Regions from separate parts of the Streptomyces sp. NPDC028711 genome, predicted to be linked through region 1. Evidence: riboswitches for the same ligand, from Rfam matches in the RefSeq annotation. Region 1 holds a riboswitch; the other holds the start of a gene.
The links. A riboswitch is a leader RNA that binds a small molecule or an ion and turns the genes downstream of it on or off. The one in region 1 is predicted to bind ZMP and ZTP.

Region 1 (14,246 bases):
ACCCTGGTCGTCTGCCCCACCTCTCTCATGGGCAACTGGGAGCGGGAGATCGGGAAGTTCGCGCCCGGCACGCCGGTGCGCCGCTTCCACGGCGCGACCCGTGACCTGGAGGACCTCGGCGACGGCGGTTTCGTCCTCACCACGTACGGCACGATGCGGCTCGACGCGGCGCGGCTCGCCACGGAGGACTGGGGACTCGTCGTCGCGGACGAGGCGCAGCACGTCAAGAACCCGTACTCGGCGACGGCCAGGCAGCTGCGGACCATCGGGGCCCGCGCGCGCGTGGCGCTGTCCGGCACCCCCGTGGAGAACAACCTCTCCGAGCTGTGGGCGATCCTCGACTGGACCACGCCGGGGCTGCTCGGCAGCCTGGGCGCGTTCAGGACCCGGTTCGCCGCCGCCGTGGAGGGGGGCAGGGACCCGGCCGCCGCCGCGCGACTCGCCGCGCTCGTCCGCCCGTTCCTGCTGCGCCGCCGCAAGTCCGACCCCGGCATCGCACCCGAGCTGCCGCCGAAGACGGAGACCGACAGGGCCGTCTCCCTGACGCCGGAACAGGCCGGTCTCTACGAGGCCGTGGTACGGGAGACGTTGGCCGCGATCGCCGAGGCCGACGGCATGGCGCGGCGCGGCCTGGTCGTGAAGCTGCTGACCGGGCTCAAGCAGATCTGCAACCACCCCGCCCAGTACCTCAAGGAGGACAGGCCGAGGATCGAGGGCCGCTCGGGCAAGCTGGAACTGCTCGACGAACTCCTCGACACGATCCTCGCCGAGGGCGCGTGCACCCTGGTCTTCACCCAGTACGTGGGGATGGCCCGGCTCCTGGAGACGCATCTCGCCGCGCGGGGCGTGCGGACGCAGTTCCTGCACGGCGGGACCCCGGTCGCCGCGCGCGAGGCGATGGTCGCCCGTTTCCAGAACGGCGAAGTGCCGGTCTTCCTGCTCTCCCTGAAGGCCGCCGGCACGGGCCTCAACCTCACCCGCGCGGAACACGTCGTGCACTACGACCGGTGGTGGAACCCGGCCGTCGAGGCCCAGGCCACCGACCGCGCGTACCGCATCGGGCAGGACCGGCCGGTGCAGGTCCACCGGCTGATCGCCGAGGGGACCATCGAGGACCGGATCGCGACGATGCTCGACCGGAAACGGGAGCTGGCGGACACCGTCCTCGGGACGGGCGGGGACGCGCCACCGGAACTGACCGAGCTGACCGACGCCGAACTGGCGGAGCTCGTACGACTGCGAGGGGACGGACGATGAGCGGCTACGGACACGAGGGCGACGAGCGGACGTTCGCCGCGCTGCCGCCCGCGCGGGGCTCCGCCTTCACCCGCACCTGGTGGGGCCGGGCCTGGCTCAAGGCGCTCGAGGACACCGCGCTCGACGGCCAGCAGCTGAAGGCGGGGCGCCGGCACGCGCGCGCGGGGGCGGTGGGTGCCGTGTCGGTACGGCCCGGCCGCATCACCGCGGTGGTCAAGGACCACGACGGCACGCCCTACCGGAGCGACGTCCTGGTGCGGGAGTTCTCGGAGGAGGAGTGGGAACGGCTCCTCGGCCTCGCCGTCGACAGCGCGGGCCACATCGCCGCGCTCCTCGACCGCGAGATGCCGCCGCACCTGGTGGAGGACGCGGCGGCGGCCGGGCTCGACCTGCTGCCGGGGATCGGCGACCTGGATCCGGAGTGTGGCTGCGAGGCCTGGGACCACTGCCCTCACACGGCGGCGCTCTGCTATCAGGTGGCACGCCTGATCGACGAGGACCCGTTCGTCCTCCTGCTCATGCGCGGGCGGGGGGAACGCACGCTGCTCGACCAGTTGCAGTCGCGCAGCGCTTCGCGCGCCGCGCGCGGGGGCACGGGAACGGACGACACGCCCGGGCCGGCCTCCGAGGGGGGTGTCGGCGGGATGCCCGGAGTGTCGGCCGAGGAGGCGTACGCGGCGGAGTTCCTCCTGCCGCCGCTGCCCGCCGCTCCTGACGTCCCTGACACGCCGGGCGGGTCGCCGTCCCTGGACACGGAGACGGAGCCAGGACCCGGGGTCGACCCGGCGGCACTGGAGTTCCTGGCGTCGGACGCGGCGGTCCGCGCGCACCGGATGCTCGTCGAGGTCCTCGGTCCTGACGCGTCGACAGCATCCGCCGTGTCGCCGCCCCTGCCGGGCCTGACGGTCGCTCAGGACGCCGTGCGGCTCGCGGCGGACGGCGGCCCCGCCGCGCCCGGGATCGCGGCGCGCCTCGCCGCCGGTTCGGGCCGGACACCGGCGGAGCTGGACCTGGCCACGCGCGCGTGGCGGTTCGGGGGCGCCGCCGCCCTCGCCGTACTGGAGGAGGAGTGGACACCGGACGCCGAGGCGCTCACGTGGGCCGGGGCCCGGCTCGCCGAGGCCTGGGAGGAGGACGAGCGGCCGGTGCTGCGACGGGCCGGCGGCGCCCGGTGGACGGCGGTGGGCACGGAGGCGCAGCTGCGCCTGAGCGAGGACGGCCGCTGGTGGCCGTACCTCAGGTCCGGCGCCCGGTGGGCCCCCGTGGGCCCGGCCGACCGTGATCCGGCGACGGCTCTCGCCACGGCGCTCGCCGCGGGCGCCACGGAAGGCGCCGGTACCACGGGTACTACAGGAGCCGCTCGGTGAGCGTGCCTCCGGTGGCGGAGGGGGCGACCAGGCTGCAGGCGACGGTGTCCGAGCCGAGGAGGTAGCTCGTCCGGTACGGGTACTGGACGAAGGTGGTCCAGCGCGTGCCGAGCGGTTGCAGCGCGGCCTTGCGGCGCAGCGGTTCGCGGCACAGCAGCGTGGCCGCCTCCCGGACCGCCGCGTCGGTGGCGAGGACGCCGGTGAGCCGGAGACGGGCGACGAGTTCCGCGTTGTGCGGCGTGTCGCAGGAGCGCGGGAGGGCGGTGCCCGGCGCGTCGCGGTCGATGTCGAAGCAGTCGCCGACGCGCAGTTCCTCGAAGGAGACGGGCCGGGCCGGCGCACTGTCGTGCGTCGTGGTGGCGGTCGGCCGGGGTGTGGGGAGGCCGCTGCCGGTACGGGAGGGGGTCGGGGACACGCCGGAGGCGCTGCCCTCGGGGCGGGCTGACGGGATCGCGGACTCCGTACGGGGCGGTGCGACGTCCTTCGCCACGTCGGCCGTCGGCGTGTCGTCCGTGCGGGTGCCGGCTGCCACGCTGCCGTTTCCGTGCGTGTCGGCCGATCCTCCGCCGGTCGACGGGCTGGCGTCGCCGCCGTCGCCTCCGACGGCGGTCGCCGGCGCTCCGATCTGGTCGCCGCCCGGTCGGCCGTCGGCGGAGAGGTCCTGCTCGGCGCCGCTCCCGACGGCCAGGAAGGCGCCCGCCACCAGGACGGCCACGAGCAGCGGGACGAGCGGCACGCCGAACCGGTGCGCGCGCGGCGCGGCCGGTCCCGGCCGGGGCGCACCGAGCCGGACGAGTCGGGGCGGCGACCATCCGGCCCCCGCCTCGGCGGAAGCGGTGGAAGCGTCTACCTCGACGGGCGCGGCCGGCGCGTCCGGCCCGTGGTCCGGTGGCGGGGTGGCGGTCGGCGGGTGCACGGGGTCCAGGTTCGCCCGTCGGCGGAACCGGGGCCACCCCTTTTCGGGGCTCGGGCGCGCCCCGTACAGAACCGTGACAATCGCCGACCGCGCTCCCGTCCCCCGCTGCCGACGCCCCGTCATGAGTCGCTGCCCTACAGACCGAGCTGACGCTCGGCGCCCTCGACCGTCTGGGCCAGGAGCACGGCGATGGTCATGGGGCCCACGCCGCCGGGGACGGGGGTGATGAGGGAGGCGCGCTCGGCGGCCGAGGCGAAGTCGACGTCGCCCACGTTCCCCGGGTTGTAGCCGGCGTCGACGACGACGGCTCCCGGCTTGATGTCGGCGCCCTTGATGAAGTTCGGCTTGCCGACGGCGGCGACGAGGACGTCGGCCTCGCGGACGACGGAGGAGAGGTCCTCGGTGCGGGAGTGGCAGTAGGTGACGGTGGCGTCGCGGCCGAGGAGGAGCAGTCCGGCCGGCTTGCCGAGGATCGCGCTGCGGCCGACGACGACGGCGCGCTTGCCGCGGAGCTCGACGTCGTACGCGTCGAGGAGGCGCATGATGCCGCCGGGCGTGCAGGAGACGAAGCCGGGCAGACCGAAGCCCATGGCCGCGAAGGAGGCCATGGTGACGCCGTCGACGTCCTTCTCGGGGGCGATGGCCTCGAAGGCGGCACGCTCGTCGATGTGCGGGCCGACCGGGTGCTGGAGAAGGATGCCGTGGACCTCGGGGTCCTCGGAGAGCGCCGTGATCGCGGCGACGAGCTCCTCGGTCGTCGTGGCGGCGGGCAGCTCGACGTGGCGGGAGCGGATGCCGGCCTTCGCGCAGCGGTTCTGCTTCATCTTCACGTACGTCACGGAGGCCGGGTCGGCGCCGACGAGCACGGTCGCGAGGCACGGGGTGACGCCGGTGCGGCGGGTGATCTCGGCGGCGCGGACGGCGGTCTCCTCGACCGTGCGGCGGGCGAGGGCCGTGCCGTCCATGAGGGTGGCGGTGCTGGTGGACATGGCGACTCCTGGGCTGCGTCTCTGCGGATGGTTCGCCCAGGCGCACGGCATCGGTCGGGCCGCGCCGGTGGGGCGCGCTCCCGCAGGGCCGCTCCCCGGTGGTGATCCACCTCAAGCGCCAGTCACGGCCCGGGCCCACTGTACGGGAGGGGTGAGGGCCGGCTCCGGAGAGGGTGGCCCTGGAAGGCGCCCTGCCGAACAGGCCGCGGGCCCGGCCTGATGGACAGGGCACCCCCTGAGGGTCAGCCGACGCCCCTCGGGCGGAACTGGACGCTGATGCGGGGACCCACCGCGCGGCTCGTCTTCGGGATCGCGTGGTCCCAGGTGCGCTGGCAGGAGCCGCCCATCACCACCAGGTCGCCGTGGCCCAGCGGCAGCCGCAGGGCCACGGGGCCTCCGCCGCGCGGGCGGAACGCGAGGTCGCGCGGATCACCGAGGGAGAGGATGGCGACCATCGTGTTCCGCGTGGAGGAGCGGCCGGTCCTGTCGCCGTGCCAGGCGACGCTGTCGCGCCCGTCGCGGTAGAGGCAGAGGCCCGCGGTGACGAAGGGTTCGCCGAGCTCGGGCGCGAAGTGGGCGCTGAGCGCGGTGCGCGCCTCGTCGAGGGCGGCGTGCGGGAGCGGCATGCCCTCGCGGTAGTACGCGAGGAGGCGGGGTACGGCGACCACGTCGTCGTACATCCTGCGCTCCTCCGCCCGCCACGGCACTCGCTCGACGAGCTGCTCGAACAGCGCGTCGGCACCCTGGAACCACCCGGGCAGATGGTCGATCCAGGCGCCGCCCGCGAGCGGGGTCCGCCGGATGCCTGCCAGCGGTCCGGGCCGCGGCTCGTCACCCTGGTCGAACAGGGAGCCCTGGAGGCCGGGGATGTCCGGTCGTACTGCGGTCATGGTCCCAGCGTAACCCCAGAACCGAACAAACGATCGAATACCCCGCCTAGGGCCGCCCGGTGCCGTGAGGACCGACGGCGCGGCGCCGGTTCTCACGGCAGGGGCGTGCCGCCGGTCGCGTTGACGATCTCTCCGGTGATGTAGCCGGCCTGCGGCGAGGCGAGGAAGACGTACGCGGGAGCCATCTCCGCCGGCTGGGCGGCCCGGCCCAGGGGCGACTGCGCGCCGAACTCCTTCGTGTCCGGCATCGTGGCCGGGATCAGCGGCGTCCACACCGGGCCGGGCGCGACCGCGTTCACGCGGATGCCGCGCTCGGCGAGCATCTGCGCCAGACCGTGGGTGAAGGAGATGATCGCCGACTTCGTCATGGCGTAGTCGAGGAGAGGAGGGCTCGGCTGGTAGCCCTGCACGGAGGTGGTGTTGATGACGGAGCCGCCGCGCGGGATGTGGGGCAGGGCCCTGCGGGTGAGCCAGAACATGCCGTAGAGGTTGGTCTTCATCACCCGGTCGAACTGCTCCGTGGTGATGGCCTCGATCCCGTCCGGCTGCGCCATCTGGTAGGCGGCGTTGTTGACGAGGACGTCGATGCGTCCGTGTTCGCTCACCGCCCGGTCGATCAGCGCGTCGCACTGGTCCTCGTCACGGATGTCGCAGGCGACGGCCAGGGCCGCGCGTCCCGCGTCACGGATCAGGCGCGCCGTCTCCTCGGCCTCGTCCGCCTCCTCGGGCAGGTGGGTGAGGACGACGTCCGCGCCCTCGCGCGCGAAGGCCAGACAGACGGCCCTGCCGATCCCCGAGTCCCCGCCGGTGACCACCGCCACCCGGTCGAGGAGCAGGTCGTGACCGCGGTAGGAGACTTCGCCGTGGTCCGGTCGGGGACGCATCTCCCCGGTCGAACCGGGATGCTCCTGGTGCTGGTCGGGGAAGGGCGGGCGGGGGTGGCCGGTCACCGGGTCGGGGACGTCTGCCTGGGGGTCCTGTGGGGACATCGGGGCCTCCATGGTGCTGGAACGGGTCGGGCTTCGCTCGCGTTCAGGACGTGGCCGGATACGGCGCGCCCTTGAGACGGCGGGCGAGGTGGGCGGTGTTGGCGGCCAGGGCCGCGGTGGTGGTGGCCGTCTTCTCCGGGGTCTTCTCCAGGTCCTGGTAGTCCGTTCCCTGCATGGCCTCACCGACCCAGTAGGTGACGGCGTTCGGGGCGAGGGAGAAGCCGACGTCGTTGAGTCCCTGGAAGAGGTCGGCGCTCACCTTGTGCGCCCCGTCCTCGTTGCCCACGACACAGACCGCGGCGACCTTGCCGTACGTGAGCATCCGCCCCTCGTCGTCGGTCTCCGAGAGCTCGGCGTCCAGCCGCTCAAGGACCCGCTGGGCGATGCTCGACGGATGGCCCAGCCAGATCGGGGTCGAAAGGACGAGGATGTCGCAGCCGAGGATGGTGTCCCGGATCTCGGGCCAGGCGTCGCCTTCGCCCATGTCGGTCTTCACGCCGGGGCGTACGTCGTGGTCGGCGATCCGGATGACCTTGCCGCTCACTCCGTGGTCGCTCAGGGCGGCCATCGTCTGCTCGGCCAGCAGGTGCGAGCTGGAGGGGGCCGGGGACGGGGACAGGGTGCAGACCAGGGCGACTGCGCGCAGTGGTGTGGTTTCGGTGGCGTCCATGGCCACCGACTACCCCCGTGTCGCGTCCGTATCTCACCTTTCGGCGCTCGAAGGCCCGGACGGCGACGCGGGGTGGGCCAGGCGGCGGTCTCGGGCGTGCGTCCGGGGTGCGGGGGCCGAATAGTGCCGTATAGACCGGGTAGGCGGGTGCGTGCTCGTGTCCGGGTGGGCGGGTGCGGGGCGCGAGTTTCACGCTCGTACACCGGGTACGCGGGTTCTCGCCCGTCCCCGCCGACGGGCACCCGCCACCGCCCCGATGACAGGAGCCTGCGATGACCCCGCCCAGCACGAGCGCCCCGGAAACGACCCTCGGCCCCCGCCTCGTCGAGGGGCGCGGCGATCTCTCGGGTGCCGTGGAGAGGGCCCTGCGGACCGGCCGGCCGCCCGCGTACACCGAGGGAAGCCTCCGGAGGGTGGACCCCTGGGGGGAGGACCTGCAGCTCGCGCTCTACCTGCTGTACGAGCTCCACTACCGCGGTTTCGAGGGCGTCGACGACGCACGCGAATGGGACCCGGAACTGCTGCGGCTGCGGCGGGAGCTGGAGGACCGGTTCCTCCACGCGCTGCGCACCGCCCTCGCCGACGGGCCCCGGTCCGTCGAGGAGGCCTTCGCTCCGCTGCTCGTCGAGCCGGTCGACCCGGCCGGCGGCGGCGTCAGCCACTACCTGGAGACCGAGGGCGAGCTCTGGCAGCTGCGCGAGTACGCGGCCCTGCGCTCCCTCTACCACCTCAAGGAGGCGGACCCGCACGCCTGGGCCATCCCGCGGCTGACCGGCCGGGCCAAGGCGGCGATGGTGGCCGTCGAGTACGACGAGTTCGGGGCCGGTCACGCCGACCGCATCCACGCGCGGCTCTTCGCGGACCTCATGACCGACCTCGGCCTTGACACGACCTACGGCCACTATCTGGACCACGCCGACGCCCGTGTCCTCGCGACCGTGAACCTGATGTCCCTGTTCGGGCTGCACCGGGCCCTGCGCGGGGCCCTCGTCGGTCATTTCGCCTGTGTCGAGGTCACCTCCTCGCCCGGCTCCCGCAGGCTCGCCAAGGCCATGCGGCGCTGTGGCGCGGGGCCGGCGGCCGAGCGGTTCTACGCCGAGCACGTCGAGGCCGACGCCGTCCACGAGCAGATCGTCCGGCGCGAGGTGATCGGCGGACTGCTCGCCGACGAGCCCGCCCTCGAACCCGACATCGCCTTCGGATGCGCGGCGACCGTACTCCTGGAGAACAAGCTCGACGCCCACGTCCTGGGGGCCTGGGCCGCGGGCGGTTCCGCGTTGCGCAGCCCCCTGCCCCGCCCGGAGGAGGTCTGACCGTGGCTGGCCTCGACGCCTTCGCCGACGCGCTCGACTACCCGATGTACGTCGTGACGGCGGCGGCCGGCGGCGAGCGGGCGGGCTGTCTGGTGGGCTTCGCCTCGCAGTGTTCGATCGATCCGCCCCGCTTCATGGTGTGGCTCTCCACGGCCAACCGCACCTACCGCGTCGCCCGCCACGCCTCCCACCTCGCCGTACACGCGCTGCGGGACGACCAGCGGGCGACGGCCGAGCTGTTCGGCGGGCGGACCGGCGACGACCTCGACAAGTTCGACCGGGTGGCGTGGTCGCCGGGTGAGGGAGGAGCCCCCGTCCTGGCCGACTGCCGCGCCTGGCTCGTGGGACGGGTGCGGGAGGTCGTCGACGGCGGGGACCACAGGGGCTTCCTGCTCGCTCCCGTGGCGGAGAACCCGCCCGGCCCCGTCCGGCCACCGCTCCTCCGGTTCAGTGACGTCGTGGACCTCTCGCCCGGCCACCCGGCCTGAGATGCGCCTGACCTCGACGCCCGAGGGGCCAGGGCGGGCGGGTCAGCGGCCCCTGGGGGGCCAGGGCGGGCGGGTCAGCGGCCCGGGTGCTCCCCCGGGCCTTCCCTGCCGGGGGCCAGCGGGGTGGGCGAGAGGTCGGTCGTCTCCTCCCCCGGTTCGAGCAGGGTGTCCGCCGCGCCGACGATGAGCGGATCGGGCGTACCGACCGCGTCCACGTCCTTGCTCGCGTAGTCGATACGGGCCAGGAGGCTCCGCATGGCCTCGAGCCGGCCCCGCCGCTTGTCGTTGCTCTTGACCACGGTCCACGGCGCGTGGGCGGTGTCCGTCTCCCTGAACATGGCGACCTTGGCCTCGGTGTAGTCGTCCCAGCGGTCGAGCGAGGCGAGGTCGGTGGGCGAGAGCTTCCACTGCCGCACGGGGTCGACCTGACGGATCGCGAAGCGGGTGCGCTGCTCGGAGCGGGAGACCGAGAACCAGAACTTCACGAGGTGGATGCCGTCCTCGACCAGCATGCGTTCGAACAGGGGGCACTGGTGGAGGAAGAGCTCGTACTCCTCGTCGGTGCAGAACCCCATCACCCGCTCGACGCCCGCGCGGTTGTACCAGGAGCGGTCGAAGAACACGATCTCGCCGGGGGCCGGCAGCGGAGCCACGTAGCGCTGGAAGAACCACTGCCCGGCCTCGCGCTCGGTCGGCTTGTCGAGTGCGACGATCCGGGCGCCGCGCGGGTTGAGGCGCTCGGTGAACCGCTGGATGGTGCCGCCCTTGCCGGCGGCGTCCCGGCCCTCGCAGAGCACGACGATCCTGGCGCCGGTGTCCTTGGCCCAGCGCTGCAGCTTGAGCAGCTCGATCTGCAGGATCCGCTTCTGGCGCTCGTACTCGCGGCGGCGGACCTTGACGGGATACGGATAGTTCTCCCGCCAGGTACGGATGGAGTCACCGGCGGCGCTGAGCAGGACGGGCTGCTCGGGCCGGCTGTTGTCCACGCTGAGCCCTTCGAGCAGATCCTGCCCGGGGGCCGGGCCCCGGTCCTCGTCCTCGCGTCCGGCACCGTTCACGTCGAACCCTCCGTCGCTCCGCTCCCTCCCTCGCTCGCACGAACCCTGGTACCCCCTGATCCCGGTCATACCCACCGATCCCGGCACCACTGCGGCGCCCGTCGGCGGCGACCCGCGTATGAGCCGGCGGTGACGGCGAGCCGCGTTTGAGCCGGTCGGGACGGGACAGACGCCGATCGCGCCACAGCGCCCCGCCGGCCGAGCGCCGCGGTGCGTTCCGCTCCATGAGAAAGGCGATCATGATCACATCCACCTTGGCAGCCGCGCACGCGCTCACGCCCGGTCCCGCTCTCGCGTCGGCCGGATCCAACGCCGTGCTCTTCGCCGTGGCCATCGGCGTGGTGGTCGTCGTCCTGCTGCTCTCCGCGTTCTGGTGGGGCAGCCGCCGGGTCGCACGGCGGCGCCGGCCGGTCGGTGATCCCACCCGGGGGAACGCCGCGCCGGACCGTGACTCGTGGACCACACCCGACGAGGACCGGGACCTCGGCGACTCGCACCGCTGACGTGGCGGCACGGGTCACGGCTCGTCCGACGCCCGCCCCCGACATGAAGCCGCCACACGCTCGTCACACGGGAACGGAATTCCCTTGGCGTTCCCGCCGGTTGTCGTCGGCATGACTATCGGTGTGACGCTGAGTACGACCTCCCGACAGCTCCCGATCGACGCGACCGTCCGGCTCGCGAGGGAGGCACGGGACGCCGGACTGACCTCCGGCTGGTTCGGGCAGAGCTTCGCGTACGACTCGCCCCTGCTTGCCGCGATCGTCGGCCGCGAGGTTCCCGGGCTTCAGGTGGGGACGTCCGCGATCCCCGTCTTCGGCCGGCATCCCCTGCTGGTCTCCAGCCAGGCCCAAACGGCCCAGGCGGCGACGGGCGGCCGCTACCACCTGGGGCTCGCCCTCGGCACCCGGCACCTGACCGAGGGCGGCTTCGGCATTCCCCACGAGCGTCCCGTCGCGCTGCTCCGGGAGTTCCTCACCGCGCTGCGGCCCCTGCTCGACACGGGGCAGGCGGACTTCCAGGGCGAGCTGCTGACCGCGAGGACCCCGCTGCCCGCGGCGGTGCCCGGCGGCGCGGAACCGCCGGTGCCGGTGCTGGTCGCGGCCATGGGACCGCAGACGCTGCGGGTCGCAGGCGAACTCGCCGACGGGATCCTGCCGTTTCTGGCGGGCCCGCGTGCCCTCGCCGAGCACATCGTCCCGGCCGTCACGGCCGCCGCCGAGGCGGTGGGCCGGCCGGCACCGCGCATCGTGGCCCTCGTCCCCGGGGTGGTGACCGCCCACCCCGGGAAGGTCCGGGAGGCCGCGGCGTCGGCGCTCGCCCTGTACGACGGCATCCCCTCGTACGCGCGCGTGATCGGCCTGTCCGGCGGCGCACGGGCCGCCGACCTGGCCGTGATCGGTGACGAGGAGCAGGTGGCCGCGGAGATACGGCGCTACCGCGGGGCCGGTGCGACGGAGGTGGTGGTCACGGCCACCGACCTCGGCGGTGAGGCCGACCGGCGGCGGACCTGGTCACTGCTCGGAGAGCTGGCGCGCGCCTGAGCCCGGCCGCCGCGCCCGCTCGTGCCGGCAGCGTGTCCGGGCGGCCGCCCTCGCCGCCCTGACCGCTCACCCACTCGCCCCCCTCGCACCGTCAGCCTGCCTTCACGCTGCCCGGCCGCCGGAGCAGGTAGACGGCGGCGGAGGCGACGAGGGCCAGCATGCAGGCGATGAACACCAGGCCCGCCCCTTCGAGGCCGAGCGGTTCGGCCAGCAGGCCGACGCCGATCACCGGGATCGAGATGCCGGTGTACGCGACCACGAACAGGGTCGAGATGACCGCCGCGCGCCGGTCCTCGGGCGCCGCGGCCGCGACGGAGGACAGCCCCGCGCGGAAGGCGAGTCCCTGTCCGGCGCCGCCGACGAGGGCTGCGAGGACGATGAACACGAGGAGATCGGTGAAGAGCGCCGCCGCGAGGAGCGCGAGGCCGGCGAAGAGCACGGCGCAGCCCAGGGAGAGGGAGCGTGCCACCCCCACGCGGCCGACGGCCAGTTGTCCGGCGGTCGAGGCGAAGAAGGCCAGCGCGACGACGAGCCCGCTGACGGCGTGGTTGTCCACGTGCAGATAGCGGGCGAGGAACGCGGGGCTGACCGAGGTGAACACGCCGAACAGCGCGAACCCCACGAAGCAGGCGATCGCCGCGGGCACGAACGCCGCCCTCACCTGGGCCGGCAGGGCGGGCCGCCGGGGTCGTACGGCGGTCAGCGGGCGCCGCTCGGCCACGGTCTCGGGGAGCCGCAGCAGGACGGCGGCGGAGACGGCCACCAGGGCGAGGTGCACGGCGAACGGGAGGAGCAGGGGCCGGGGGGCGTACTCCGCGAGCAGCCCGGCGAGCAGGGGTCCGCACCCCAGGCCGCCCATGTTGGCGGCGGTGGCCACGAAGGTCGCCCGTGAGCGGTCGCCCGGCGGGGCGAGCTCCATCACGTAGGCGGTGGCGGCGCCGGTGAAGAGACCGGCCGAGAGGCCCGAGAGGAGACGGCCCGCGTACAGCCAGGCCAGGTTGTCGGCGCTGAGGAAGCAGACCGCGCTCGCGGCCGCGAAGCCGAGGCCCCAGAGCAGTGCGGGTCGCCGGCCGACGGTGTCGGAGGCGTTGCCCGCCAGGAGCAGGACGCCGATGACCCCGAAGGCGTACACGGCGTAGACGACGGTGACCGTCAGCTCGGAGAACCCGAACTCCTCCTGGTAGAGGGGGTAGAGCGGGGTCGGCAGCGTGGTGCCGGCCATGCACACGACGAACACCGCTCCGGCGAGGAGGCACCGGAGCCGGCCCTGACGTTCATCTTCCATGGCGCGACCGTAAGCCCGGCGGCCGTCGATCGGCGGTACGAACTGCGGCGCGCGTGACGACGTCACCCGACCTGCCGGGCCGAGCGGCCGGCGAACTGAGCACTGGTCAGAGAACGCATGAATTGCGACTTTCCTGTGCGCAAGGCTGGAAGATTCCTTCACCCCATGCATATCAATCGACTCAAGAGCGTTCCGAACTGATCAAGAACGCCTCTATAGTTCCGTCGTTGCGACCTCCTTCCCCCGTGCCTGCTCCCGAGAGTCTGGTTGATGTCGGCGTCACCCACCCCGTTCCGTCCTGCCCTGACCGCCGCGTTGCTGACAGCCGCCGCGGGCGGCGCGCTCGCCGCGGCGGCGACGACCGCGGCACCGGCCGGGGTACGCCCCGCGCTCGGCTGGTTCGCCGTCTGCGGCGTCCTGCTCCTGTCCGCCGCGGCCTGCTCCGTCACCTGGTACGCGCGCACCGCGCGGGCACTCGGCCGGCGGGCCGAGGTCCTCGCCGCGGAACTCGCCTCCCGCGAGGCCTACGTCGCCCGGTACAAGGCCACCGCCGAGCGCGAGGCGGCGGCGCTGAAGGAGCGGTACGAGGCGGAGGCCGCCGTCTCTGCCGCCGACCACGCGGCACGGACCGAGGAGCTCACCCGGGCCCACAGGACCGAGACCGCCCGGCTCGTCGAGGCACGGGCCGCCGATGTCGAACGTCTCGACGGCCGGCTGCGCCGGGCGGAGTCCGGCCGGTCCGCGGCCATGGCCGCCGCGGCAAACGCGGCCGGACGCATGCAGGCGCTGGCCACGAGCATGATGGCCGACCTGCGGGAGATGGAGCACCGGCACGCCGACGAGGACGTCCTCACCGACCTGCTCCACCTCGACCACCGCACCGCCCAGGCGGGACGGCTCGCCGACTCCATCGCGGTGCTGACCGGCGCCCGTTCCGGCCGCCGCTGGGCGCGACCCATCGTCATGGAGTCGATCCTGCGCGGCGCCATGGGCCGGATCGGCGGCTACCAGCGGGTGCGGCTGCACTCCGGCAGCGAGGCGGCGGTCGCGGGCCACGCCGCCGAAGGCGTCATGCACGCGCTGGCCGAACTCCTCGACAACGCCGCGAACTTCTCCCCGCCGAGCGCGGAGGTCCACGTCTACGTGGAGGAGGTCCCCGCGGGCATCGTCATCACCGTCGAGGACAGCGGCCTGGCCATGAGCGACGTCCAGCTGAGGCGCGCCGAGGCCGCCGTCGGCGCGTCGGCCCAGGACCTCGCCGGGCTCTCGGGCACCCGCCTCGGCCTGCACGTGGTCGGCCGCCTCGCGCGCAAGCACGGTCTGACCGTGTCCTTCCGCCCCTCCGCGCGCGGAGGTACAGGCGCTCTCCTGATGGTTCCTCAGGAGCTGGTCAGCCACGCCACGGCGGAGCCGGTCGGCGCCTCCGGCGCACCGGCGCTCCCCGTCTCCGGCCGTGCCGTGACCTCCCCCGCCACCGGCC
Region 2 (14,246 bases), on a different contig from region 1:
CGGCTGAGCCGGGCGCTGAAGAAGCTGGGGCTCGTGTTGAAGGACGGCCGGGAAGGAGGTGAGGGGCATGGCTGACGAGCGTCTGCCGGACGAACTGAGGGAGCTGGGACGGCGGCTGCGGGTGCCGGACGTGGACGGGGAGACCATGGCCGAGCGGGTGCTCGCGCAGCTCCTCGCCGAGCGGGTCCCGACGCCGGTTCCGGGGTCCGCGCCGGAGGCCTCGCCCGAGGCCGTGCCGGTGTCCGCGCCGGATCGGACACCGGTGTCCTCGCCCGGCCGGCGCCGGTGGTGGGGATCGGTGCGGGCGTGGGCGCGCGAGCGGTGGCGGGCGCTGGTGGCGGGCCTGACCGGGGTGCTGATCGTCCTGGTGCTCACCCCGCCGGTGCGGGCGGCGGTGGCGGACTGGCTCGGCTTCGGCGGGGTCACCGTGCGGTACGACCCGGACGGGCGCGGTGTCCCGGCCGGGGGCGCGGTGCCGGGCTGCCCTGAGCCGGTGCCCCTGGCGGAGGCCGGGCGCAGGGCGGGCTTCGAGCCGCTGATACCGGAGGCGCTCGGCGCGCCGGACGCCGTCGCGGTGACGGGGTCGGCCGAGCGGGGCCGGGCGGTGATCAGCCTGTGCTGGCGGGACGGGGAGCGGACGGTCCGGCTCGACGAGTTCCCGGCCCGCCTGGACATCGGTTTCGCCAAGCAGGTCAGGACGCAGCCGGAGTGGGTGGACCTGCCGGACGGCGCGCAGGGCTACTGGTTCGCGGCTCCGCATCTGCTGACGTTCCCGATGACCGACGGGGCGGGCGCGGCGTGGACCCACGAGCTCCGGACGGCGGGCCCCACGCTCCTCTGGACGAGGAGCGGGGGCGCGCTCACCTTCCGCCTCGAAGGCATACCGGACCGCGAGGAGGCCCGCCGGACGGCGGAGTCGACGGGCGGATAGCCCCGGGTCCTCCGGTCCGGTCCGTGGGGTGGGGGTGATCAGACGGGGAGGCCCGGGGCCGGGTGCGCGGCCATCAGGTCGGCGACCTGGGCGCGGACGGTACGGAGGGTGTCCTCGTCGCCCTTGCCGGCCGCCGTGACGCCGCGGTCGATCCAGTCGGCGACCTGGGCCATGTGGTCGGTGGTGAGGCCGCGGGAGGTGAGGGAGGGGGTGCCGATGCGGATGCCGGAGGGGTCGAAGGGCTTCCGGGTGTCGTAGGGGACGGTGTTGTAGTTGACGACGATGCCCGCCCGGTCGAGGGCCTTCGCGGCGATCTTGCCCGGGACCTGCTTGGGCGTCAGGTCCATGAGGATCAGGTGGTTGTCGGTGCCGCCGGAGACCAGGTCGAAGCCGCGGGCGAGGAGCGCCTCGGCGAGGGCCTTGGCGTTGGCGACGACGGCGTGGGCGTAGTCGCGGAAGGAGGGCTGGGAGGCCTCGCGGAGGGCGACGGCGATGGCGGCGGTGGTCTGGTTGTGCGGGCCGCCCTGGAGGCCGGGGAAGACGGCCTTGTCGAGCGCCTTGGCGTGCTCCTCGCGGGACATGAGCATGGCGCCGCGCGGGCCGCGCAGGGTCTTGTGGGTGGTCGTGGAGATCACGTCCACGTGCGGGACGGGGGACGGGTGGGCGCCACCGGCGATGAGGCCTGCGATGTGGGCGACGTCGGCGACGAGCACGGCGCCGGCCTCGCGGGCGATCTCGCCGAAGGCGGCGAAGTCGATCGTGCGGGGCAGTGCGGTGCCGCCGCAGAAGATCACCTTCGGCCGCTCCTCGAGGGCCAGTTCGCGGACCTGGTCGAAGTCGACGAGGCCCGTGTCCTGGCGGACGCCGTACTGGACGCCGCGGAACCACCTGCCGGTGGCGGAGACGCCCCAGCCGTGGGTGAGGTGGCCGCCCATCGGCAGCGCCATGCCCATGACGGTGTCGCCGGGTTCGGCGAAGGCGAGGTAGACGGCGAGGTTGGCCGGGGAGCCGGAGTAGGGCTGGACGTTGGCGTGGTCGACGCCGAAGACGGCCTTGGCGCGTTCGACGGCGAGGGTCTCGATCCGGTCGATGTTCTGCTGGCCCTCGTAGTAACGGCGGCCGGGATAGCCCTCGCTGTACTTGTTCTGGAGGACGGTGCCGGAGGCTTCGAGGACGGCGGCGGAGACGTAGTTCTCGCTGGGGATGAGGCGCAGGGTCTCGGCCTGGAGGCGTTCCTCGGCGCCGACGAGGGCGGCGAGCTCGGGGTCGGCGGCGGCGAACGCGGGATGCCGCGGGGCGGGCTGCGGGGTGTTCATGGCGGGTGTCCTCCGGGCGTCGGCGGGTCCCGGGGCACTGCGTGGAAGGCGCGGCGCCACCCGGGACTTCGGTCCCGTGACGCCCAGGCGGGCGGCGTCTCGTGTGGTCTGCCGCGCACGGCTCCCCCGGGGTCGCTTCCCCGTACGCCAGTCGCCGTGCGTGATTTCAGAGTAGCGGGCGCGCCGCGAGCGAGGTTTCCCGGTCCGGCATCCGAGCGACGATAGAAACAGGGGCCACACCCCTTCGGCGGGTCCATCCCGCGAGCCGCAGGACGAACGGAGATCCCGTGTCGAGCACACAAGACGCGATCGCTTCGGCGGAGGCGCACAGCGCTCACAACTACCACCCCCTGCCGGTCGTCGTCGCTTCGGCGGACGGCGCCTGGATGACCGATGTCGAGGGGCGCCGCTATCTCGACATGCTCGCCGGATACTCGGCGCTCAACTTCGGGCACGGCAACCGGCGTCTGATCGACGCGGCGAAGGCCCAGCTGGAGCGGGTGACACTGACCTCGCGCGCGTTCCACCACGACCGGTTCGCCGCGTTCTGCTCGCAGCTCGCCGAGCTGTGCGGCAAGGAGGCGGTGCTGCCGATGAACACGGGCGCGGAGGCGGTCGAGACGGCCGTGAAGACCGCCCGGAAGTGGGGGTACGAGGTGAAGGGCGTGCCGGACGGGCACGCGAAGATCGTGGTCGCGGCGAACAACTTCCACGGCAGGACGACGACGATCGTCAGCTTCTCCACGGACCACGAGGCCCGGGACCACTACGGCCCGTACACGCCGGGGTTCGAGATCGTGCCGTACGGGGACCTGACGGCCATGGAGGCGGCGGTCACCGAGAACACGGTGGCCGTGCTGATCGAACCGATCCAGGGCGAGGCGGGGGTCCTGGTCCCGCCGGCCGGCTATCTGGCGGGGGTGCGGGAGCTGACGCGCCGGCGGAACGTGCTGTTCGTGGCGGACGAGATCCAGTCGGGTCTCGGCCGGACGGGACGGACGTTCGCGTGCGAGCACGAGGGTGTGGTGCCCGACGTGTACATCCTGGGGAAGGCGCTGGGCGGCGGGGTGGTGCCCGTGTCGGCGGTGGTCGCCGACCGGGACGTGCTCGGGGTGTTCCGGCCGGGTGAGCACGGGTCGACGTTCGGCGGGAACCCGCTGGCGTGCGCGGTGGCCCTCGAGGTGATCGCGATGCTGCGGACGGGCGAGTACCAGGAGCGGGCGGCGGAGCTGGGCGAGCACCTCCACGCGGAGCTGGGTCTCCTCGTGGGCGGCGGCGCGGTGGAGGCGGTGCGCGGGCGTGGCCTGTGGGCCGGCGTCGACGTCACGCCGTCCCGGGGTACGGGCCGGGAGATCTCGGAGAAGCTGATGGAGCGGGGTGTCCTGGTGAAGGACACCCACGGCTCGACGATCCGGATCGCCCCGCCCCTGGTGATCTCCAAGGAGGACCTGGACTGGGGTCTTGAGCAGCTGAGGGGCGTTCTGTCGGACTGACCGGCCCCCACGGGCAGGGGGCGGGACGGTCAGAGGATCACGTGCGGGAGGAAGCGGGCGTACTCGTCGGTGACGAGGCCCGCCGACTCCCGTATCCCGAGCCCCGCCGCCTCGTCCTCGACGACCCACGCGCCGAGCACCACCCGGTTGCCGTCGAAGTCGGGCAGCGGGGCCAGCTCCTGGTAGCAGCAGGGTTCCCCGTCCCGTACGAACGGCTCCGTGCCGGCCTCGTGCAGGGTGACGCCCGCGCCCTCGCGGCCGAGGAGCGGCTTCGCCACCCAGCCGGTGGTCGTGGCGAGGTCGCGCGGGCCGTCGAGGTAGGCGGGGAGCAGGTTGGGGTGGCCGGGGTACAGCTCCCACAGGATCGCGAGGAGCGCCTTGTTGGAGAGGAGCATCTTCCAGGCGGGCTCGATCCAGCAGGTCGTGCCGGTGCCGCCGCCGTTGTCGAGGGTGTCGAGGACGTGCCGGCCGAAGCGGTCGGTGGTCAGCCACTCCCACGGGTACAGCTTGAAGCAGCTGCGGATGAAGCGGAGCCGGTCGTCGACGAAGCGGCGGGAGAGCCGGTCCCAGCCGATCCGTTCGACGGAGAGCGCCTCGGTCTCCAGGCCGGCCTGCTGGGCGGTCTCGCGCAGGTACGCGACCGTCATCAGGTCCTCGCCGAGTTCGTCGCCGTCGGAGTGGACGAAGTGGAGGGGACCCGGCGGCAGCAGGTGCGCCTGTTTCCGCCAGGCGTCGACGAGCCGTTCGTGGAGGGAGTTCCACTGGTCGGCGCCGGGGAACCGTTCCTCCATCCAGAACCACTGCGGGCTGGCGGCCTCCACGAGCGAGGTGGGGGTGTCGGCGTTGTACTCCAGCATCTTCGCCGGGCCCGTACCGTCGTAGTGCAGGTCGAACCGCCCGTAGAGGGAGAGGAGTTCGGCACGGCGGCGCCAGGACTCGGCGACCCGGGCGGCGAGCTTCGGATCGGTGATCCCGAGCTCGGCGAACCGGTCCCGCTCGACGATGTGCGCGGCCGCCGCCAGGCACATGGCGTGCAGCTCCTCGACGACCTCCTCCAGGGCCTCGACCTCGGGCAGGGTGAAGGAGTAGTACGCGCTCTCGTCCCAGTACGGACGGAGCGAGCCGTCCGGGTACCGGGTCAGCGGGTAGACGAGCCCCTGCTCCTCCACCGTCTCCTGCCAGCCGGGGCGGGGGTCGATCGTGTGCCGTTCCATGTGCCGGGCCCTCTCAGCCGCCGCCGGAACCGGAGCAGCCGAAGCCGCCGGTGTCGACGGCGGTCTTGTCGAAGCTGCCGCCGCTCACCCGCTTGTCGCGGACGGAGCCGCCGTAGTAGTACGTGCCCCGGTGGGTCGTGTCGTCGTCGTCATCCCTGCCGCCGCCGCTCTCGCACTCGTAGCGGGGCAGTTCCTCCCGGGTCAGCGGGTCCACGCACCGCTTGTCCGGCTCGGAGCCGCACGCGGTGATCGTCGCCGCGAGCACACCCATCCCGCCGAGCACCACCGTGCTCGACCTCAGCCTGCGCATGTCCGTCGCCTCCCCTTCGCGGTCGCGACCTCCACGGTCACGGCCACGCTCACGCTTGTCGCGTTCACGTCTGTCGCGACCGCACAGTGTAGGCCGGTCATTTCAAGCCGCACCGCCTAGAGTCTTTTCGTGCTCCTCGGGATGGTTTGCGCGCTCGCTTCGTCCGTCTGCTTCGGCGCGGCCTCGGTTCTCCAGGCGATGGCGGCCCGCGCCGCGACACCAGGGACCGGCGGGGGCGTCGACGTCGCGCTGCTGTGGCGGGCAGTGCGGCAGTGGCGGTACGCCGTCGGTCTCGGCCTCGACGGTCTGGGCTTCGTCCTGGAGGTCGTCGCCCTGCGGACGCTGCCCATCTACGCGGTGGGCGCCGCCCTCGCCGCGAGCCTGGCGGTCACGGCGGTCGTCGCGTCACGGTTGCTGCCGGTGCGGCTGAGCCGGGTGGAGTGGTCGGCCGTGGGCGTGGTCTGCGCCGGGCTCGCCCTGCTCGCCCTCGCCTCCGGTGAGGAGGGCCACCGGGACGGCTCGGAGGCGCTGCGGTGGGCGCTGCTCGCGACCGCGTTCGGCGTGCTGCTGCTCGGTGTGGTGGGCGGCCGCCTCGCGGACCGGCCGCGCTCTCTCGTCCTCGGCCTGGGCGCGGGCTTCGGGTTCGGGGTGGTGGAGGTGGCGGTCCGGCTGGTCGACGGTTTCGATCTCACCGATCCGGTCTGGTACGCGCTTCTTGCCGGTGGCGGGGCCGCGTTCCTGCTGCTGACCTCGGCGCTCCAGCGGGGCTCGGTGACCACGGCGACGGCGGGCATGGTGCTCGGCGAGACGATCGGGCCTGCGGTGGTCGGGGTGGTCTGGCTCGGGGACCGTACGCGGGAGGGGCTCGGATGGCTGGCGATCGTCGGCTTCGCCGTCGCCGTGGCGGGCTCCCTGGCCCTGGCGCGTTTCGGCGAGGCACCGGCGGTGGACCCGGCCGGAGACCTGGGCGACGCGGCGGTCACGGAAGCGGGACCGGGGCGCGACGCGCCCTGAGCCCGCCGGAGGACACTCCCTAGGGCAGCACTCGGCAGAGGCTCTGGAGGGCGCCCTGCCAGGCGCTGTCCGGGGGTGTGGCGTAGCCGACGACGAGGCCGTCCAGGGTGGCGGGGACGGTGGGGCGGCGGAACTGGTTGACGCCCTGGACGGCGAGGCCGTGCCAGGCGGCGGACCGCAGGACGGCCTGCTCGGTGCCGGGCGGCAGGGTCAGGACGGCGTGGAGACCGGCGGCGATCCCGCTGACCCGCGTCTCGGGCGAGTGCGCGGCGACCGCCGCCACCAGCTGGTCGCGGCGGCGCCGGTAGCGCAGCCGCATGGCCCGTACGTGCCGGTCGTACGCCCCCGAGCCGAGGAACTCCGCGAACGCCAGCTGGTCCGGCGCGCTGGACGTCCAGTCCACGGCCCCCTTGGCCGCCGCGACCTCGCCGGCCAGGCTCTCCGGCAGCACCATCCACGCGAGCCTCAGCCCGGGGGCGAGGGACTTGCTCGCGGTGCCGAGGTAGACGACCCGCTCGGGATCGAGGCCCTGGAGCGCGCCCACCCGCTGCCGGTCGTAGCGGAACTCCCCGTCGTAGTCGTCCTCCAGGACGACGCCGCCCGAGGCCCGCGCCCAGTCGATGACGGCCGCCCGCCGGTCGGGGGGCAGGGCGCCGCCCAGCGGGAACTGGTGGGCGGCGGTCATGAGAACGGCGCCGACGGGGCCCGGGCCCGGCCCCGCCAGTTCCTCCACCCGGGTGCCGCGTTCGTCGAAGGGCAGGGCCGGGGTGCCGAGTCCCGCCCCGGTCAGGAGACCGGCGTGGAGGCCGAGCCCGTACGACTCGACCGCGACGTCCCGGACGCCCCGGCTCCGCAGCACCTGGCCGATCAGCATCAGCCCGTGCACGAAGCCCGCGCAGACGACGATCCGCTCGGGCCGGGCGTGCACGCCCCGCGCGCGGGCGAGGTACTCGGCGAGGACGGTGCGCAGTTCGATCCGGCCGCGCGGATCCCCGTATCCGAAGGCCTCGTTGGGGGCGGCGGTGAGCGCCCGCCGGTACGCCTTGAGCCACTCGGCGCGCGGGAAGGACGCGAGGTCGGGGGTGCCGGGCTTCAGGTCGTGCGCGGGCGCCGAGGGCCGGGGCAGGGAGAGCGCGGGGGCCGAGGCCCGGGGCGGCCGTACCTCCGTGCGGGGTTCGGCGCGGCGGGCGACGCGGGTGCCGGAGCCCTGGCGGGCCGTCAGCCAGCCCTCGGCGACGAGTTCGGCGTACGCGTCGGCGACGGTGTTCCGGGCCATGCCGAGGTCGGCGGCGAGCGACCGGGAGGACGGAAGCCGCGTGCCCGCCTCCAGGCGCCCGCTGCGCACGGCCTCCCGCAGGGCGTCCATGAGACCGGCACGGAGGCGTGGACCACGGAGTTCCAGATGGAGGTCGGTGCCGAAAGTGGCCCACTCGTTTGCCATGGGAATGGACCATACTCCTGCGCCACCCGGCTCGTACGGTGAGGACATGACCACCGACATCACCCTCACCGAGACCGCCGACCCCACCGCGTACGCCCACGAGCACGCCCCGCGCCTCCCCCTCGCGGAGCGCGTCCCCGAGTTCTACCGCGCGATGCTCCGGCTGGAGGCGGCCGCCGCGAAGGACATCGACCCGACGCTCTACCACCTGATCAAGATCCGGGCCTCCCAGGTCAACCGCTGCGCCTTCTGCCTCGACATGCACACCAAGGACGCCCTCGCGGAGGGCGAGACCGTCGAGCGGATCGTGCAGCTCTCCGCCTGGCAGGAGTCCCGGCACTTCTACACCGAGCGGGAACTCGCGGCCCTCGCGCTGACCGAGTCCGTCACCGTCCTCACCGACGGCTCCGTCCCCGACGAGGTGTACGCCCACGCCGCCGCCCACTTCGACGAGACCGAACTCGCCCGGGTCATCAGCGCGATCGTCGTCATCAACGCCTGGAACCGGATCGCCGTCTCCACCCGCATGACGCCCGGCCACTACACCCCCCGCTCCGCGTGAGCCGGGACGCGAGGGCCGAGGTCCTGCGCGCCCTCCACCGGGACCGGGCGGCCGGCGATCCGCTGGTGCTGCCAGGCCCGTGGGACGCGGTGAGCGCCCGCGCCTTCGAGGCGGCCGGGTTCCCCGCACTCGCCACGCCGAGCGCCGGGGTGGCGGCCTCCCTCGGGTACGAGGACGGGGCGACACCGGCGGCGGAGATGTTCGCCGCCGTGGCCAGGATCGTCCGCGCGGTCTCCGTCCCGGTCACGGCGGACCTGGAGGGCGGCTACGGGCTGCCCGCGGCGGAACTGGTCGAGCGGGTACGGGAGTCGGGCGCCGTCGGCGTGAACCTGGAGGACACCGGCGAGGACCGCGCGCTCAAGGACGCGGAGGCGCACGCCGAGTGGCTGGCGGAGGTACGCGCGGCGGCGGGGCCCGAGCTCTTCGTCAACGCGCGCGTGGACGTGTACATCCGCCGGGCTCCCGACCCGGTGGAGGCCGCGATCGCCCGTGCCCGGCTCTACGCGGCGGCGGGAGCGGACTGCGTCTACCCGATCGCGGCCCCGCCCGCGGACCTCCCGGCCCTGCGGGCGGCCCTCGGCGACCTCCCCCTCAACGCCCTGGCCGGCCCCGGTGATCCGCCCTTCGCGGAACTCGGCCGACTGGGCGCGACCCGGATCACCTTCGGCGACGGACTGCTCCTGAGGGCGCGGGACGACCTGACGGCGTCGGCCGTCGGGCTGAGGGAGGTCGGGGCGCTCTGAGGGCCTGGTGTCCGGCCGGCGTCGGGCGTCCGGTGTCCCGCCGGCGCCGGCTGTCAGGTGCCCGGCCGGCGTCAGACGCCCATCCGGCGTCTCACCGTCCTCCGGCCTCCCGTCAGTGCGCGCCCGGGCGGAAGAACCGCAGGGCCACGCCGAGCACTTCGCGCTGCTTCGGCCACGCGCTCTCCGGTCCTGCGGCCAGGATCGCGTAGTGGTTGCCGTCCGCGGCCGTGAAGGCCCGGTCGACGACCTTGCGGCGGCTGCCGTCGTCCCGGGTGTACACGTACACCAGTTCGGCGGAGTCGGCCGGGGCACCCGCCTCGCCGGTGACCCGTTCGAGGCTGACCTCCTGGTAGCCGGGCTTGTTGGCCCGACCGTCCTCGGAGGCCCCGCGCAGGGCCTCGTACGGCGTCAGGTCGCCCTCGGTGACCACGAAGATCTGGAGCAGGCTCTTGCGGTCCGGCGCGTTGTAGAAGACGCCCTGCTCGGACTCGGTGCGGTCCCAGCCCTCGGGGAACGCGACCGTGAAGCCCTTGAGGTCCTCGGCGGCGCGGTAGCCGGGCGGAGGCACGTCGTCGGTGGGAGAGGCGGACGTGCCGGAGGGAGACGGCGTGACGGAGGCGGGGCCGGTGGTGGTCCCGGTGGGGTCGGTGGTCCCGGTGTTCCCGGTCGGGTCGGTGGTCTCCGGGACCACCGGGACGGAGGCCGGCGGGCCGCCCGCCGCCGGAGGCTGCGCGTCGCCCCTGCCCCAGAGCAGCCAGCCGCCGACGGAGCCCGCCGCGAGGACGGCCACGGCGACTCCGGCCGCGACGGCCGCCCGCGAGCGGGACCGGGCGGCCCGCGGGACGGTGCCGGGCGCGGGGTGCTGCCAGCCGCCCGCCTCCGGCACGTACACGGAGACCTGCGCGGGAGCGCCCGTCGGGGAGTGCTCGGGGACGACCGGGGGGACGTGCGCGGGGACGACCGGCGGGACGCCCGTCGGGGCGGGCTCCGGGGCGCCGTCCGGCGCGTACTCCGCGTACCCCGGCGCGTACTCCGGCGGTGGCGGCGGCAGGGGTACGACGGGGCCGCCCCCCGCTCCCCTCGGCGGTCCAGGAACCGCCCCGCCGCTCTCCCAGCTCTGCGTCTCGTCGTTCCAGCGGGTCTCGCCGCCGCCCCCGTGACCGCTCATCTCACCCTCCGAGCAGCGTGCCGACGGCCTGTCCGACGGCCACTCCCGAGGCGAGGATCCCGGTGACCGCGCCGGCGTCCGTGAGGGCGCGGCGCAGCCTGGTCAGCCGCCCCGCGTCGGCCCGGCCCGTGCCCTCGATCTCGTCCTCGGCGTCGGAGAGTTCGGCGTCGAGGGCCGCCGTCTGCTCGGAGGGGACGATGCCGCCGAGGTCGGCGCGGAGCCGGCGGATGGCCTGGAGCAGCGCCTCCTGCTCCGGGTCGCGGTCCGGCTGGGTGCCGTTCACCGTGTGGGTGACGGTGTTGTGGTCGCCGATGGTGACGCTGCCCCCGGTGTTGGTGACGTGAATGCCGCCAGGAGCGCGGTTGTCAGGGGTGCCGTTCCCGGTCTCAGCCACGGTTGCCTCCGGTCGTCGCGGTGGTGAAGCTCTTGCTGGTGACGGTGTTGTGGTTGCCGAGGGTGACGTTGCCCTTGGTGTTCTCGATGAACGTGCCGCCCTCGGCGACGTGCACGATCTTCTGCTCGAACTCGGCGGTCTCGTAGCCCGCTTCGCGGAGTGCGACGGTCACGCCGTTCGCGACCCGGTCCTGGACGCTCTTCAGATAGCGGCTGATGTCCATCTCCTGGAAGAGCGAGGCCTCGTCGTCGGAGCCGAGCTCGCGGACGGAGACCTCGGGCCCCTCGGGGAGCGCGTTGGCGTGTCCCGCGGTGAGCAGCCGCCAGCCGTGGCCGAGCGCGCGCCCGACCGTGACCAGGGCCTGCCCGGCCGAGCGCGGGGTCTGGCCCAGGGCCCAGACCGCCTTGCCGAAGTGGTGGTTGTGCCGGTAGCGGTGGGCGATCCGGTCGGCGTACCGGAAGAGCGGCTTCACCGGCCGGAGCACGTGCGGCGCCACCTCCAGCATCAGCATCCCGCCCTGGGTGTGGACGCGGACGAAGACGGTGGTGACGATCTCCTCGCCCCAGCCGCCGACCCGGACGCGCAGGAAGTGGCGACGGCTCTCGCCGCCCTCCTCGACGGCGCCCGAGCGGTGGGCCTCGAAGCCCTCGGGGCTGTACGGGGCGGCCTCGCGGGACGGCAGTCCGTCGACGGGCAGGAAGACGACCTCGTCGATCTCGAGCTCGCGCAGCCGGTCCCGTACCGCCGCCTGGATCCGCGGGGAGCCGTGCGGCGAGGGGACGCGCAGCGCCTCCACGAGCGGGACGACGTGCCGCATGACGGCGCTGTTGTCGAGCGGTTCGGGCGTCGCCCCCTCCAGGTTCTCGCGGGGGCGCAGTTCGACGGAGAGCGACCAGGGCTCGTACGGCTCGCCGGCTCCGCAGAACGGGTCGTCGGCGCCGTACATGACGATCCGCGCGTGCTGTTCGGTACGGATCCGGTCGCGCAGGCGGCGGGACCGGGCGCCCTCGGTCCGCTCGGCCGGGTCGGACGCCTGGTCGGGGAAGCGGTCCCGGGACAGCTCCTGGGTGAGCGCGCGGGCGAACTGGCCGCGCTGGGCGGCCACCGCCCAGGCCACGAGGAGCGGCACCGCGACGGTGATCCACACCTCCAGCGGGCCGATGCCCCACATCTCCTGGGCGGTGAGGCTCACCGCGAGGTCGAGGACCTCGCCCGTCTCGGAGACCTCGCCGAGGAGTCCCCCGCCGGAGTCCTCGTCGCCGAGGGCGAGGAAGAGGAGGAGCAGGGCGGACTGGAGGAGCATGAACCGCCCGTACCAGCGCAGGACGAAGGCGGGGACGAGACGGTACGCGGGGGCGGTGGCCGACCGGCCGCGCACCCAGCGGGCGACGCCGAGGACCAGGAAGGGCGCGATGAGAAGGGCGATGAGGCCCTTGGTCAGCGGGATCGCGATGATCCAGAGGGCCAGGATCCCGGCGGCCCAGCCGAGTTCGACGCGGCGGGCGCGCAGCGCGTGGGCGAGGACGCGGCTCGCGTCGTAGCCGAGGGAGGGGGCGGCGAAGCGCTCCTCGTGGACGTACAGCTGGTCGATGACCGCGTCACGGAAGCCGTCGTCGAGGTACGTGCCGGCACAGAGCAGCCGGGTCGCCTCGCTGGAGGCGGGTAACCGGCGCGGGTCGACGGCCGGTGGCGCCTGGGGCGGCCGGCCTGGCTGCTGCGGTACGGACGACTGCGTCAAGGCTCCCCCGATGGTGTGTGACCGCCGGTTCCGACAGCCCGTTCGGCTGCGAACCGGTGGGTCAGCATAGGGGAGTTCGGGGTTCCTGTCGGCAGGAAAAACGGCGCCCCCGGGACGTACGGTCGGTCGTACGTCCCGGGGGCGCCGAGAGTGTGGAGCCGGACTCACGTGATTCCGGCTCGGGCGAGCCGGGTTCAGGTGAGGTCGGCTCGGGCGAGCCGGACTCGGACGATCCGGCTCGGTGAGCCGGGATCAGGCGGGCCGGCTCAGGCGGGCCGGGCTCAGATGAGGCCGAGCTCGCGGACCGCGTCGCGCTCCTCGGCGAGCTCCGCCACGGAGGCGTCGATGCGGGTGCGGGAGAAGTCGTTGATCTCCAGGCCCTGGACGATCTCGTACTTTCCGTCCGTGCAGGTGACGGGGAAGGAGGAGATGAGGCCCTCGGGGACGCCGTAGGAGCCGTCCGACGGGATGCCCATGGAGGTCCAGTCGCCGGCGGCGGTGCCGTTGACCCAGGTGTGGACGTGGTCGATGGCGGCGTTCGCGGCGGAGGCGGCGGAGGACGCGCCACGGGCCTCGATGATCGCGGCGCCGCGCTTGGCGACGGTCGGGATGAAGGTGTCGGCCAGCCACGCCTCGTCGTTGACGACCTCGGCGGCGTTCTTGCCGGCGATCTCCGCGTGGAAGATGTCCGGGTACTGGGTCGCCGAGTGGTTGCCCCAGATGGTGAGGCGCTTGATGTCCTCGACGGAGGCGCCGGTCTTGGCGGCCAGCTGCGAGAGCGCGCGGTTGTGGTCCAGGCGGGTCATCGCGGTGAAGCGCTCGGCCGGCACGTCCGGGGCGGCGGCCTGGGCGATCAGGGCGTTGGTGTTCGCCGGGTTGCCGACGACGAGGACCTTGATGTCGTCCGCGGCGTGGTCGTTGATGGCCTTGCCCTGCGGCTTGAAGATGCCGCCGTTGGCGGCGAGCAGGTCGCCGCGCTCCATGCCCTTGGTACGCGGGCGGGCGCCGACGAGCAGCGCGACGTTGGCACCCTCGAAGCCCTGGTTCGGGTCGTCGAAGATGTCGATGCCCTTGAGCAGCGGGAACGCGCAGTCGTCGAGCTCCATGGCGGTGCCCTCGGCGGCCTTCACGCCCTGCGGGATCTCGAGGAGGCGCAGCTTGACCGGCACGTCCGCGCCGAGCAGGTGGCCGGAGGCGATGCGGAAGAGCAGCGCGTAGCCGATCTGGCCGGCCGCGCCGGTCACGGTGACATTCACGGGAGTGCGGGTCATGGCGATCTCCGTAAGACAGCTGGCGGTGGGGGTCCCTGCCCCTGGTGCGGGATAGCTCTCTTGATCGATCGGTGTCTCGACATGAAGAGATATCCAGCGGTCAGGCTATCCGACCCGGGCCCCCCTGAATCCCCGACCCCTTGTGGTCCGGCTCACTGCCGCCCGTCCGCGCGCCCCCGGCCACCCCTCCGGCGGAGGGCGCGTGGACCTCTGCCGGTCCGTCACCGGCCCGTGGTGCAGCCCTCGCGGCCGTCCGCGAGCGTGCCGCACGCGCGTGCGTCGGCGCCGGAACCTACGGCGACCATCGGCGTGTACGCATCGGTCTCGACCCTCGTGGTGTCGGCGCCCGGGGCGACGGTGGCGCGCCGCTCGGTGCCGCCGGCCTCGACGGTCACGGTGTCCCCGGGGGCGGCCCCGGTGAGCCGGGCCCAGGCCGCCGCGCAGGTCGCGCTGTAGCGGACCTCGACCTGGGCGGTGCCCACGCGCGCGCGTGCGACGGTGGTGGCGCGGGGCCCGCCGCACCCCATGGCCTCCGGGTCCTGGCCGGCACAGTCGGCCCCCACGCACATCACCCCGGCGGGGAGGGTGGCGGGCCGCGTGACGGGCGGGGCGGTCGTGGGGGTGGGGGCGGCCACGGGTTCGCCCTCACCG

Region 2: linked by a shared signal. The riboswitch ahead of ACZ4VK_RS16440 (serine hydroxymethyltransferase) and the one ahead of ACZ4VK_RS29530 (bifunctional 5,10-methylenetetrahydrofolate dehydrogenase/5,10-methenyltetrahydrofolate cyclohydrolase) in region 1 are both predicted to bind ZMP and ZTP.

The regions. Positions count from the first base shown of each region.
Region 1 is NZ_JBVHUJ010000011.1:194,605-208,850, forward strand. Features, by position in the region: gene ACZ4VK_RS29515 (DEAD/DEAH box helicase) at 1-1,257, shown strand, start outside; gene ACZ4VK_RS29520 (SWIM zinc finger family protein) at 1,254-2,624, shown strand; gene ACZ4VK_RS29525 (hypothetical protein) at 2,605-3,540, opposite strand; gene ACZ4VK_RS29530 (bifunctional 5,10-methylenetetrahydrofolate dehydrogenase/5,10-methenyltetrahydrofolate cyclohydrolase) at 3,675-4,529, opposite strand; ZMP/ZTP riboswitch at 4,557-4,665, opposite strand; gene ACZ4VK_RS29535 (alpha-ketoglutarate-dependent dioxygenase AlkB) at 4,772-5,419, opposite strand; gene ACZ4VK_RS29540 (glucose 1-dehydrogenase) at 5,512-6,408, opposite strand; gene ACZ4VK_RS29545 (flavodoxin family protein) at 6,452-7,078, opposite strand; gene ACZ4VK_RS29550 (iron-containing redox enzyme family protein) at 7,351-8,391, shown strand; gene ACZ4VK_RS29555 (flavin reductase family protein) at 8,394-8,879, shown strand; gene ppk2 (polyphosphate kinase 2) at 8,954-10,006, opposite strand; gene ACZ4VK_RS29565 (DUF6479 family protein) at 10,177-10,440, shown strand; gene ACZ4VK_RS29570 (TIGR03564 family F420-dependent LLM class oxidoreductase) at 10,552-11,481, shown strand; gene ACZ4VK_RS29575 (MFS transporter) at 11,573-12,766, opposite strand; gene ACZ4VK_RS29580 (sensor histidine kinase) at 13,037-14,246, shown strand, end outside.
Region 2 is NZ_JBVHUJ010000004.1:408,792-423,037, reverse strand. Features, by position in the region: gene ACZ4VK_RS16450 (RNA polymerase sigma factor) at 1-75, shown strand, start outside; gene ACZ4VK_RS16445 (hypothetical protein) at 68-931, shown strand; gene ACZ4VK_RS16440 (serine hydroxymethyltransferase) at 970-2,247, opposite strand; ZMP/ZTP riboswitch at 2,322-2,412, opposite strand; gene rocD (ornithine--oxo-acid transaminase) at 2,535-3,740, shown strand; gene ACZ4VK_RS16430 (glutathionylspermidine synthase family protein) at 3,770-4,954, opposite strand; gene ACZ4VK_RS16425 (hypothetical protein) at 4,968-5,264, opposite strand; gene ACZ4VK_RS16420 (hypothetical protein) at 5,406-6,278, shown strand; gene pdxR (MocR-like pyridoxine biosynthesis transcription factor PdxR) at 6,298-7,719, opposite strand; gene ACZ4VK_RS16410 (carboxymuconolactone decarboxylase family protein) at 7,766-8,281, shown strand; gene ACZ4VK_RS16405 (isocitrate lyase/PEP mutase family protein) at 8,278-9,024, shown strand; gene ACZ4VK_RS16400 (hypothetical protein) at 9,137-10,192, opposite strand; gene ACZ4VK_RS16395 (hypothetical protein) at 10,194-10,586, opposite strand; gene ACZ4VK_RS16390 (hypothetical protein) at 10,579-12,324, opposite strand; gene ACZ4VK_RS16385 (malate dehydrogenase) at 12,606-13,595, opposite strand; gene ACZ4VK_RS16380 (helix-turn-helix domain-containing protein) at 13,817-14,246, opposite strand, start outside.